Regions from separate parts of the Vreelandella sp. H-I2 genome, predicted to be linked through region 1. Evidence: predicted binding sites of a transcription regulator. Region 1 holds the regulator's gene; the other holds the start of a gene.
The links. The regulator sigma-54, encoded in region 1, starts transcription at its own class of promoters, with help from an activator protein. The targets are predictions, from matches to a motif close to TGGCACNNNNNTTGCTNT.
Positions count from the first base shown of each region.

Region 1 (5,881 bases):
CAAACGAGCACTTCTTCACAACAGGCTCCGGTAGAAGTGGAAGCAGACCGCTTAGACCTTGATCAGCGGGCGGGCACCGCCGTTTACACGGGAGATGTAGACATTCGTCAAGGCGAAATGCAATTACGTGGCGAGCGGGTAGAAATTGAACGCAACGAGGCAGGCGAGCTTGCTCTGGCGACGGCCACCGGTGAGCGCGCCTATTTACGCCATCAAGCTGAAGGGCAAGATGGCCCTACAGAAGGCTGGGCGAGGCGTATTATCTATCACGTCGCCGAGCGCCGCGTAGAGCTGATTGACCAAGCCGAGCTCATTCAGCAAGAGGATACTTTTAGCGGCGGTCGCCTTGAGTATTTTATTGACCGTGAGGTGATTCAAGCGCGCTCTGATGTTGACGGCAGCGAGCCCCAGCGCATACGCATGACTCTTCAGCCGGAACAATAGGAGCCAAGCCGTGCCAACAGCAGACACCGCACCGATTAAAACTCTTTATGCTCACCATTTGGCCAAAAGCTACAAGCGGCGCCGAGTGGTTAAAGACATCAATATAGAAATTTCCCAAGGTAGCGTTGTGGGCTTGCTCGGCCCCAACGGGGCGGGCAAAACCACCTCGTTTTATATGATTGTTGGGTTAGTGAAATCCGATGCCGGCAAGGTAGGCATCGACGATGTGGACTTAACTCGCGCCCCCATGCATGAGCGCGCAGCGGCGGGAATTGGTTACCTTCCCCAAGAGGCATCCATTTTCCGTAAATTATCGGTTGCCGATAATATTATGGCGATACTCGAAACCCGCAAAGAGCTTAACCGCAGCGATCGGGAACAGCGCTTAGAGGCTTTGCTTGAAGACTTTCATATCACGCATATCCGCGACAATCTAGGCATGAGCCTATCGGGCGGGGAAAGAAGGCGTGTGGAAATCGCTCGCTCACTAGCGACAGAGCCTGCCTTTATTTTGCTAGATGAACCTTTTGCTGGCGTAGACCCAATTTCGGTAGGCGAAATAAAAACCATCATCCGTGCGCTAAAGCAGCGCCATATTGGTGTGCTAATTACTGATCACAATGTGCGTGAAACACTCGATATTTGTGACATCGCCTATATCGTGGGTGATGGACAAATCATCGCTAGCGGCTCCCCAGATGCCATTCTCACAAACCAGAAGGTGAGAGATGTTTATTTGGGTGCTGACTTTCGTCTGTAAGGCTTTTTTTAATTCTAACACTTCTTTTTGGCCTCTAAATAGTGGTCTACAATGACTTTGCCACCAATGGCATGCTTATTGCACTTGCACCTAATCCTCACTCGCACTAGTGTGGAGGATTCTGAATAACGAGTGGTTCTCAGATGGTCATGAAAGCTTCTCTACAACTGCGTATCGGCACACAGCTGACCATGACACCTCAGCTGCAGCAGGCCATCGCCCTGTTACAGCTATCAACGCTGGACCTTCGTCAAGAAATTCAGCAGGCCTTAGACGCCAACCCCCTGTTGGAACAGGAAGATGAATTTAGCGAACAGGCCGTCAGCGAGCCTAAAGAAGAAGAGTGGTCCGAAAGTATTCCCACCGAATTATCAGTAGATAGCGACTGGTCAGATACCTACCAGGATATCGGCAGTCACGGCGCCAGCAGTAGTGAAGGGCCCGACTTTGAGCGTCAGGCTGCCGGCCAGAGCCTTCATGGGCACTTGCTATGGCAACTGGCGATGACCGATTTTGGCGCGCGTGAACAGCAGGTCGCGGAAAGCTTAATCGATGCGTTAGACGCTAACGGCTATATAACCCAACCGCTCAATGACATCCGCGAAGGGCTTCGCACTCAAGGCATTGACGGACTTAGCCAGCGTGAAATAGAAACCATCTTGCTCAAGCTCCAGCAGTTTGAGCCAACGGGCATTTTTGCCCGCGACCTGCGTGAATGCCTAATGCTGCAGTTGGCGGCCCTTCCTGATGATACCCCGCTGCTGGTCCCCGCTCGCCGCTTAGTGCGACAGTTTCTTGAAGCGTTGGGCAAAGATGACATGCGATTGCTAAAACGCCGACTGGGCCTTGATGATGACCAGTTGGCGGATGTCATTTTGTTAATACGCAGTCTTGATCCACGCCCAGGCAGCGCCTATGGCGATACCGACGACAGCTACGTAACGCCGGATCTCGTCGTACGTCATGACCATGAAGGCTGGCATTTAGAACTCAACCCCGAGGCGCTGCCACGGCTGCGGATACAACCTGACTATGCCAGCTTGATAAAGCGTGCAGACAAAAGTCAGGACAACCAGTTTCTTAAAGAGCACCTTCAGGAAGCTCGCTGGCTGATTAAGAGTCTTTCAAGCCGCAACGATACGCTGCTACGTGTTGGTCGTGAAATTATCACACGACAAATTGGCTTTTTAGAGCATGGCGAAGAAGCGATGAAACCCTTAATACTCGCCGATATCGCCGAAGCCGTGGAAATGCACGAGTCAACTATTTCACGGGTGACCACTCAGAAATATATCCATACACCTCGGGGCGTTTTTGAGCTCAAATATTTTTTCTCAAGCCAGGTGAGCGGGCAGGATGGCGACAGCCACTCCAGTACGGCTATCCGCGCACGGCTCAAGAAGCTGATCCAAGAAGAGCCGCCTGGCAAGCCGCTTTCGGATAGCCGCTTAGTCACGCTATTAGATGAGGGGGGCATCCAGGTGGCACGTCGCACGGTGGCCAAATATCGCGAAGCGATGGGCATTCCCTCCTCCAGTGAACGGCGCCGTTTGCGCTAGCACTCGTTAACGTCTCAGGGAAACTCTCGACAAGGGCTTTGCAACGCGGCAAAAAGGGTTACAATCGAAGTACAGTCCGATGGATAAGGAGTACGTCAATGCAAGTTAATATCACTGGTCATCACGTAGAACTGACCGACGCCTTGCGTGACTATGTCAACGAAAAGCTTGAACGTGTAGAGCGCCATTACGACAATATAACCACGGTGCAAGTCACCTTATCAGTGGAGAAGGAGCGCCAGCATGCTGCCTGTACACTGCATGCTGCAGGCGCTGACTTACATGCCGAAGCCATAGACAGTGATATGTACGCCGCTATTGACGCACTAGCGGACAAAATTGACCGTCAACTCGTTAAACATAAGGAAAAAGCACAAGCTCGCGCCCAAGGCGCAGGTGTGCGTTAATTCAATGACGTTGGAAACCATACTCCCCCCGGAACGTGTTCTCTTCGACGTACCCGGGGGCAGCAAAAAAAGGGTGCTGGAGTTTTTCAGCACCTTTATTGCCCAAAATATCCCCAGCCTGGACAGTCAAGAAGTGTTTAGCCGTTTAATCGGTCGAGAGCGCTTAGGCAGTACAGGTATTGGTAACGGTGTGGCTATTCCCCACGCGCGCAGCCCCCACTGCTCTGCTCCTATCGCAGGTTTTTTAAAACTGGCAGAAGCGATTGATTTTGATGCTATCGACGGCGACCCGGTAGACTTGGTGTTTGTACTGCTAGTACCGGAAGAAGCCGATGATACGCATCTTTCTCTGCTAGGCCAGGTGGCGACCATTATGAATGATGCGGACACACGCCAGCAGTTGCGTAAAGCAGGCAGCCAGCGTGAGCTACTTGAGCTGATTACTGGCAAGATTCGTGAGCAGTCAGCAACCTGAGGGCCGTATAAACCTGTTTTTGAGCAGTTCAAACAACTGTTTCCGCTTACCACCCTCAACGCAGCTTGATCAAAGCAAAGAGAGACTCTATGCAACTGGTGATTATTAGCGGCCGCTCAGGGTCAGGTAAATCTATTGCCTTACAAGCGCTCGAGGATCTTGGCTATTACGCAATTGATAATCTTCCCGCCATGCTGCTGGGGTCGTTGGTTGACGAACTACGCGACCAGGGAGGCCGCGCCCACTTGGCGGTCAGCATCGATGCTCGCAACTTACCCGGTGCACTGGAGCGTCTGCCCTCGCTGTTAGAGGAGCTATGCCAGCGTAAAATTGATTTTCAAGTCATCTACCTGACGACCGATGCGCGTATTCTGCTTGAACGTTACTCCGCTACGCGACGGCGCCATCCGCTGACGCGCGATAGTGAAATGACGCTGGAAGAGGCGATTAATAAAGAAGAAGAAACACTGCATGATATTCGTGATCTAGCCGACTTACTCATCGATACATCACGCTTATCGGTACACGATTTGCGTCGTCGCATTACCGATCAAGTAGCGCACCAACGGCGCGATAAGTTGACACTGACACTCGAGTCTTTCGGTTACAAACGGGGTGTACCGTTAGACGCCGACCTGGTATTCGACGTTCGGTGTTTGCCTAATCCTTACTGGGATCCGACGCTACGTCAATTCACTGGACGCGACGCTAATATTGTGGCTTTTTTAAGCAGCTACCCGATTGTTGACGCCATGAGAGATGATATTCAGGCATGGCTTGAACGTTGGCTACCTGCTTATAAGAATAGCCAACGCAGCTACATGACTATCGCTATTGGCTGCACGGGTGGCCAACACCGTTCGGTCTATATGGTCGAACAATTAGCTGAGAGACTGGCACACAGCATAGGCGAGGTTCAATTACGTCATCGCGAACTAGGGCTGCAATATACGTTGGGAGGACAGCCAGACGTACCTTTAGCCAGCACTGTTTACAGCGACGAGCGACAAGAAACCTCTTAAGTGCCTCTACCCAATAATGACACCACTCGGCGAAAAGGAACCAGGGTGCCAGAAAGAATACTCACACTCACAAACCAACGCGGTTTACACGCACGCGCAGCCACTAAACTGGTTAAATGCGGCCAACATTTCACGGCAAAAATACGGATCTACAAGCAACATCAGGTGGCCGACGCCGCTAATATTATGTCATTGCTAATGCTAGCTGCCCCTTGCGGTACTGAGCTAAAGGTTAATGCAGAAGGGGACGACGCCGAACAGGCGCTTGATGCTATTCAAGCGCTGTTCGAAGCCCGTTTTGAAGAAGATCAGTAACCGCCCGCTTTTACTTGTCAGTCACCAGCCACCGTCATTGCATCTATTAACCAGCTTCCCGTGTGTACGCTGCCACGGGTATCGGTATCATCACCAATACCCACTAACCCAGCAAACATCCGTTCCAGGTTTCCGGCAATCGTAAACTCTTCGACAGGGTACTGTACTTTGCCGTTTTCGACCCAGAAACCTGCTGCCCCACGGGAATAATCACCGGTAACACCGTTAACGCCCTGCCCCATCAACTCGGTTACCCAAATACCCCGCCCCATTTCTTGCAACAGACTTTCACGGGATTGCAGCGGTGTTGCTAAACGCACGTTACGCGCCCCACCAGCATTGCCCGTGGTTTGCATACCCAATCTTCGAGCACTGTACGAAGAGAGCATATAACTGGCTATGCGGCCCTGGTCGATAAAGCGATTATTTCGAGTTTGCACGCCCTCACCATCAAACGGCGAACTCGCTGTAGCGCCTACTTCCATTGGCCTTTCTTCAAGGCTAAACCACTCGGGAAACAGCGGTGTGCCGAGCCGGTCGCACAAAAACGAGGCCTGACGGTAGAGCGCGCCACCGGCTAACCCACCGAGCAGATGGCCAATCAGACCGCTGGCCAACGACGGGTCAAACAGTACTGGAAAGGTGCCTGTTGGAGGGCGTTTAGCGCCGAGCCTACGCAGCGTACGCACCGCGGCTTCGCGCCCGACCTCGGCCGGGTCACGTAGCGCCTTCGGATCGCGCGCAGACGTATAATCGTAGTCACGCTGCATACCGCTAGCATCCTGGGCAATCAGCATACATGAAAGGGAATGACTGCTGCCTTTTTGGGTGCCTATAAAACCGTGACTATTGGCGTAAACGCGTACCCCTTCGCCGCTGGAGAGTGACGCACCATCCGA
Region 1 covers NZ_JBRAMC010000005.1:394,290-400,170, reverse strand. Annotated here, with positions in the region: gene lptA (lipopolysaccharide transport periplasmic protein LptA) at 1-444, shown strand, start outside; gene lptB (LPS export ABC transporter ATP-binding protein) at 455-1,204, shown strand; gene ACUVOF_RS14965 (RNA polymerase factor sigma-54) at 1,348-2,763, shown strand; gene hpf (ribosome hibernation-promoting factor, HPF/YfiA family) at 2,862-3,170, shown strand; gene ACUVOF_RS14955 (PTS sugar transporter subunit IIA) at 3,175-3,645, shown strand; gene rapZ (RNase adapter RapZ) at 3,735-4,667, shown strand; gene ACUVOF_RS14945 (HPr family phosphocarrier protein) at 4,713-4,982, shown strand; gene pmbA (metalloprotease PmbA) at 5,000-5,881, opposite strand, start outside.

Region 2 (5,881 bases), 390 kb from region 1:
CTGTCTGCTTCGCTGATATGTAAATCGCGATTGCGTACGCGCTCGCGTTGCAAAATGCGGGTAGCTTCGTAGCGGGCCAGTACGTCCCAATGGTGAGCTGCCTGCATGCGCTGTTGTTCAGTATAAGGATAGGTGGTGGCGACCGGCGCTTGTGATGTATTGGCATAAAAGCATCCGCTGAGCATCAAGCTTGCCAGCCCCAAGCTAACAGGACGTATAAAATAGGATAATTGAAATAATGTGGGACGGATGCGCACCTGCTAGTTCCTTTTTCGCTACAAAACGGCTTTTGATAGACTGTTCGTCGTGCTTGTCTGCCACGGTTAGTTTGCCATGCCTAATTCGAAGTGCCTAACCTGACATACCTAACTCGAAGTTCTTGTATTCGAAGTTCTTGTATTCGAAGTGCTTGTATTCGATATAAATAGCTAAATCGGCCATAAGGTTCAAAACTTGAATGAGCAATAACACCCATGCTTGAAGATTACCGTAGAGGACCGCGTCATGACTCGCTAATGTCGGCTTACCATGAAGGCGATAGCAATAGCGGTTGGATGATTAGTTATCTCGATATCATGACGTTGCTGGTGGCCCTCTTCGTGGTCATTATCGCCGCTACCGGGGCGACAAGCCCTGAATGGGTGGAGGATGATTCCGCGAGTGATTATACCCACTCACCGTCGCCCACACTGGAAATTCCGATGCCCGAGGTGTTAGCTCAGGCAATGCCTGAGCGAGCCGGTATTGCCGACTGGAGTGGTGCAGGGCTAAGTCCCATGGCAATTAGTACGGCCTTGGGTGTGGCTGGATTGCCCACACTGTCTCAAGTACGTCGGCGAGTCAGCGTTGGGGTTCCGCCACTTTTAGCCGCGCCATCTCCGCAGCCTCCCACAGAGCCGGTTATCGCCCTGCCAACCCTGCTAATGCCTACAGGTATCGAGAATTTAACGTCACCCTTGGCTGACTATATGGTGGTGTTAACGGATCGCCCCCCGGTCAACGTACAGGCGGTGAGCGATGAAGCAATACTAGGTGCGGTTGCACTGGACCAGGCGCTCTCTCAGCGCGTTGAAGAGTCTCCTTATCTGCCTGACCTGGAGGGTGTTGAAGTATCGCGAGTAGCGGAAGGGATTAGTCTCCGCGTACAGGATCAGCTGCTGTTTCCTTCTGCGACAGCTGAGCTAACCAACGATGGCTCGTCGCTGGTGAGTAGTTTGCTGGCGACTATTCAACGTTACGATGGCGAAGTCTGGGTTGAAGGCCATTCCGATAGTCAGACCATTAGCACTGACGAATTCTCTTCTAACTGGGCACTCTCAAGTGCACGTGCCATTGCCATTGTTGAAGCGTTAGAAGCTGCCGGTGTTTCTGCTGAACGGCTACGCGCCGTCGGCTTGGCGGCCACAAGACCGCTCGAAAGCAACGCTACCGCTGAAGGGCGTGCGCGTAACCGGCGGGTTGAGGTAGTCATTCATGTGGAGTAGTTGTCGTGGGCTTAAAACAAAAGCTTAAAAAATACTAAAAAAAGCCCGCCGGGGGAGGCGGGCATTAAAGGGCTTGGCTTACTGCGGCCCACTGGCATCAGGTGAGGGGTATACAGGGCTGCCAGTGGGTACAGTTTGAGTATAGCTATTTACGCGAATTTTCCAAGTGTTGTGACATTTTTTTACTAGTCTGTTTAGTCAATTTGATAAGTTCTTTGCGTCTTAATTTGCAAACAAGCGGTGAGTAAGGTGCACCGTTCCGCTTCATGCGCTTTTTTGGTGCGCTAACACTGCATAAACCCACCTATCATGACCATGTAACCTTTTGCTGAATCAATACTTCTTTGTCTTGGCGCATAACTTGCTACATTGGTTAGGTAACCTAGAGATGCCATCTTAACGATGCGTTAAGACTGATAAGAGGTAGTGTCATGCCTGAATCCACTCGTCTTTCGGTGCCAGTTCCTCCGGCAGAGCCCGCTTTGCAGCCACGGCTGGTATTGACTGATTTAGATGGCTCGCTGCTGGATCATCACAGCTATGACTTCGCTCCCGCGGCACCATGGCTTGCCCGCTTAAAGCAGATGGGGGTGCCGGTAATCCCGGTGACCAGTAAGACTCGTGCCGAGCTGCTTCCGCTGCGTGAAGCACTGGGCCTCACGGCGACGCCGTTTATTGCTGAAAATGGTGCGGTCATTGGCTTACCCGCGGGGTGGTGCCATGCGCGCTTAGACCGGCCTGGTAGCGGTCGTGACGGGGTCGTTATTAAACACCCAGGTGTCGATGTGGGCTTTATTCGCGCTCGTTTGAAGGTATGGCGTGAGCGCCTGAATATTCGTTTTACCCGCATGGGTGAACTGAGCGTGCACGAAGTGATGGAACTGACCGGGCTTGATGAGGCGCGCGCTCGGGAGGCGCGTCAGCGGGAGGGGAGTGAGCCACTACTGTGGGAAGATAGTGCCGCGGCGTTGGAAACGTTTCGTGCCGCGCTAGAGGGGGATAGTTTGCAACTCACTCAAGGGGGGCGTTTCTGGCATGTCATGGGGCGCTCAGCCGATAAGGGCACCGCCGTGGAATGGTTGATTAAACGCTTTACGTCGTTAAGAGGCCAGCCCCCGCTTTCATTGGGGTTGGGAGACGGGCCGAACGATATCACTATGCTTGAAGCGGTCGATCAAGCGGTGGTGATTCGTGGTTGTCATGACTTGGTCGTCGAGCCCCGTAATACGTCGCTATATCGCACGGAAGCAACAGGACCGACCGGCTGGGCCGAGGGAGTAACCCACTGGTGGGGGCGAGATGACCGCCGTTTAACGACGGCGGAGAAGCATGTTGCCGTTTCTTTATGATTTTAGGTTCATGACTTAGGTCCATGAAAACAGGGAGGTAAGCACATGAGTGACTTTCATCAGAACGGTATTATTACTGACTTTCACAATCTTACCCAGCGCTCGGTTGATGCGCTTGAGCAAGAGTTATGTCAATTTTCCCATCGACGCCCGATGGGATTGATTCTTCCCTCGCTTTTTTCGGAACTGGAAGGACCGGCGTTGTCGGGGATAGTTGATGAGCTGGTTAAAGTCCCTTATCTCAATGAAATTGTGATTGGTTTGGATCGAGCTGACCGTGAGCAGTTCTTATATGCCCGGGAGTTTTTCTCTCGGCTACCGCAGCATACGCGTATTTTATGGAATGATGGCCCTCGGCTGAGTGCCTTGGATGCCGAGTTAGAGGAGCATGGGTTAGGCGCCTTGGAGCCGGGTAAAGGACGCAATGTGTGGTATTGCGCAGGCTATATGCTGTCGTCAGGGCGTTCGACGGTCGTAGGGCTTCATGATTGCGATATATTGACCTACGAACGCGGGCTGCTGGCGCGCCTGATGTACCCTGTGGCCCACCCTAATTTTAACTATAGTTTTAGCAAAGGGTATTACCCACGCATTGCGAAGGGCAAGCTCAATGGCCGTGTCTCACGGCTGCTCGTGACGCCCCTGCTGCGGGCGCTTAAAACCGTGTGCGGACCATTGCCCTACCTCGACTATCTGGATGGTTTCCGTTATCCGCTATCAGGCGAGTTTGCGATGCGCCGTGAAGTGCTGGAAGAGATTCGCATGCCTGCTGATTGGGGGCTGGAAATTGGCGTATTGTCAGAGTTACAGCGCAATTACTCACTGCGGCAGCTTTGCCAAGTGGATATCGCTGATGCCTACGACCATAAACACCAGCCGATTAGCGAAGAAGATCCCAATGGCGGTTTAAACCGCATGAGCCTTGATATCTCCAAAGCGCTCTATCGCAAATTAGCGACCCAGGGCGTTACCTTTAGCAGCGAAGACTTCCGCACGCTCAAAGCGACTTATTACCGCTTTGCACTGGATTTGATTGAGGCTTATGACCATGATGCGACAATGAACGGCCTAAGCCTTGATCGTCATAGTGAAGAGCAGGCCGTGGAGCTATTTGCCAGTAATTTGCTCGAAGCAGGCAACCTGTTTTTGGATAACCCCAGAGAGCGGCCCTTTATTCCCAGTTGGAACCGCGTGCAGGCTGCCGTGCCGGATCTACTTGCGCGTATGCACGAAGCGGTAGAACTCGATAACCAAGGTAAGGTGTAAAGGCTCAGCTTCTCCGTTATCGTTTTACCATTAAAAAGGCCAGCTACCCTGAGGTGGCTGGCCTTATGTTTAAGCGTTGTGGTTAATTTTTAGTTTTTAACCCTCTGTTTTAAACACTAGCTTCTAGCTAGCGTTAAAAATCGCTGTGCTGAGGTGAAACACGCTTGGCAGGGGCGGAGGCTGGCAAGCTAGCCTGTGCATTCCCAGTACTCTGATTAATACGGAAGTGAGCAACCAGTTGACGTAGCTGGGCACTAAGTTGTGCCAGCGACTGGGTGGCATGGTTGCTCTCTTGCACCAGGCTGGCGTTTTGCTGGGTCATTTGATCCATTTGTGTCACGGCTTGGTTAACCTGCTCAATACCACTGCTTTGCTCGATAGTGGCGGCAGAAATTTCCTGCACCAATGTGCTGAGCTGCTTGATATCATCGACCATGCCATTGATCACATCGCCAGTGGCGCGCACTTGGCGGCTACCTTCCACCACTTTACTATCCGACGCTTCGATCAGGCTTTTTATTTCCTGGGCGGCAGCGGCCGAACGGCTGGCGAGTTGGCGAACCTCATTGGCGACGACGGCGAAACCGCGGCCTTGCTCTCCTGCGCGTGCAGCTTCCACCGACGCGTTAAGTGCCAAAATATTGGTTTGGAAGGCAATGCCGTCAATGGTGTTGACGATACTGCTCATTTGGGTGGCGCTCTCGTTAATGGTCCCCATGGTGGTAATCACGTTGGTCATGGAGTCACTGCCGCGCTGGGCACTGTCAGCGGCTCTTGTGGCAAGCGTGCGCGCATGGTCTGCATGTTCGGCATTTTGCTTAACCGTGGCAGTGAGCTGTTCCATGCTGGAAGCCGTTTCAGCTAATGAGGCAGCCTGTTCCTCGGTACGTGTGGAAAGCTCTTCATTAACGCCGACAATTTGCTCGACACCGCTGTTGACCTGATCTGCCCCGTGGTGAATATCGCCAATCGTCTCGGCAAGCGTTTCACGCATGCGGTTAATGTTAAATAGTAAACTTTGCTGGTCTTTAGCTGAAAGCTGCGTTACCTGGGTCAGGTCACCGTCAGCGATATGGCGCACCACGCTGGCAGCGTAGCGTGGATCACCGCCTAAACGCCGGGAAACATCGCGGATAACCAAGCCCATTAACAGCGTTACCGGTAAGCCGATGATCAGCAAGATGCCAATCGATTGAATCAAATCGGTAATAAACGCTTCATTGATGTCATCGACATACACGCCCGTGGCTAACGACCAGCCCCACTCGGGAAGATGGGCGACATAACTGGTTTTCGGTAGCTGTTCATCACCACCGGCGCGGGTCGAGTAGTAATTAACGTGTCCACCGCCTGCTTGGGCAACGCGCAGCAACTCCGGATAGAGCGCCATGCCGCTAGCGTCTAAATAGTCGGTCATGTCCGTGCCGGACTCACGGCTGGGGTGGGAAATAACTAATAAGTCATCATTGAAGGAGAAAATATATTCGCCAGCGCCGAAGCTGACGCTAGACATGTTGTTGATCGCGCGTTGCTGCGCCTCTTCGAGGCTGAGCTCACCGACGGCAACCCTTTCCTGAAGTGCTTCAATTTGGTTTTGGACGCTTTCGACCACGTACTGAATGCTGTCGCGGCGTTCGCTTACAATCGTTTGGCGGTTCTCCAGAGCCAGCCAGCCCACCAGGAGCAGCATCGCGATCCAGATGATGCCCAGTGTTCCCCAAAGTTTTTGTGTTGTTGTTAGGCGCGTCATGTTTTTCCTGTTTTTTTGTAATTGAGTCCTTA
Region 2 covers NZ_JBRAMC010000005.1:1,384-7,264, forward strand. Annotated here, with positions in the region: gene ACUVOF_RS13230 (hypothetical protein) at 1-185, opposite strand, end outside; gene ACUVOF_RS13235 (OmpA family protein) at 474-1,484, shown strand; gene ACUVOF_RS13240 (HAD-IIB family hydrolase) at 1,916-2,833, shown strand; gene ACUVOF_RS13245 (glycosyl transferase) at 2,879-4,099, shown strand; gene ACUVOF_RS13250 (methyl-accepting chemotaxis protein) at 4,233-5,849, opposite strand.
Region 2: the regulator sigma-54 is predicted to act here: its motif matches at 1,835-1,852, upstream of ACUVOF_RS13240 (HAD-IIB family hydrolase).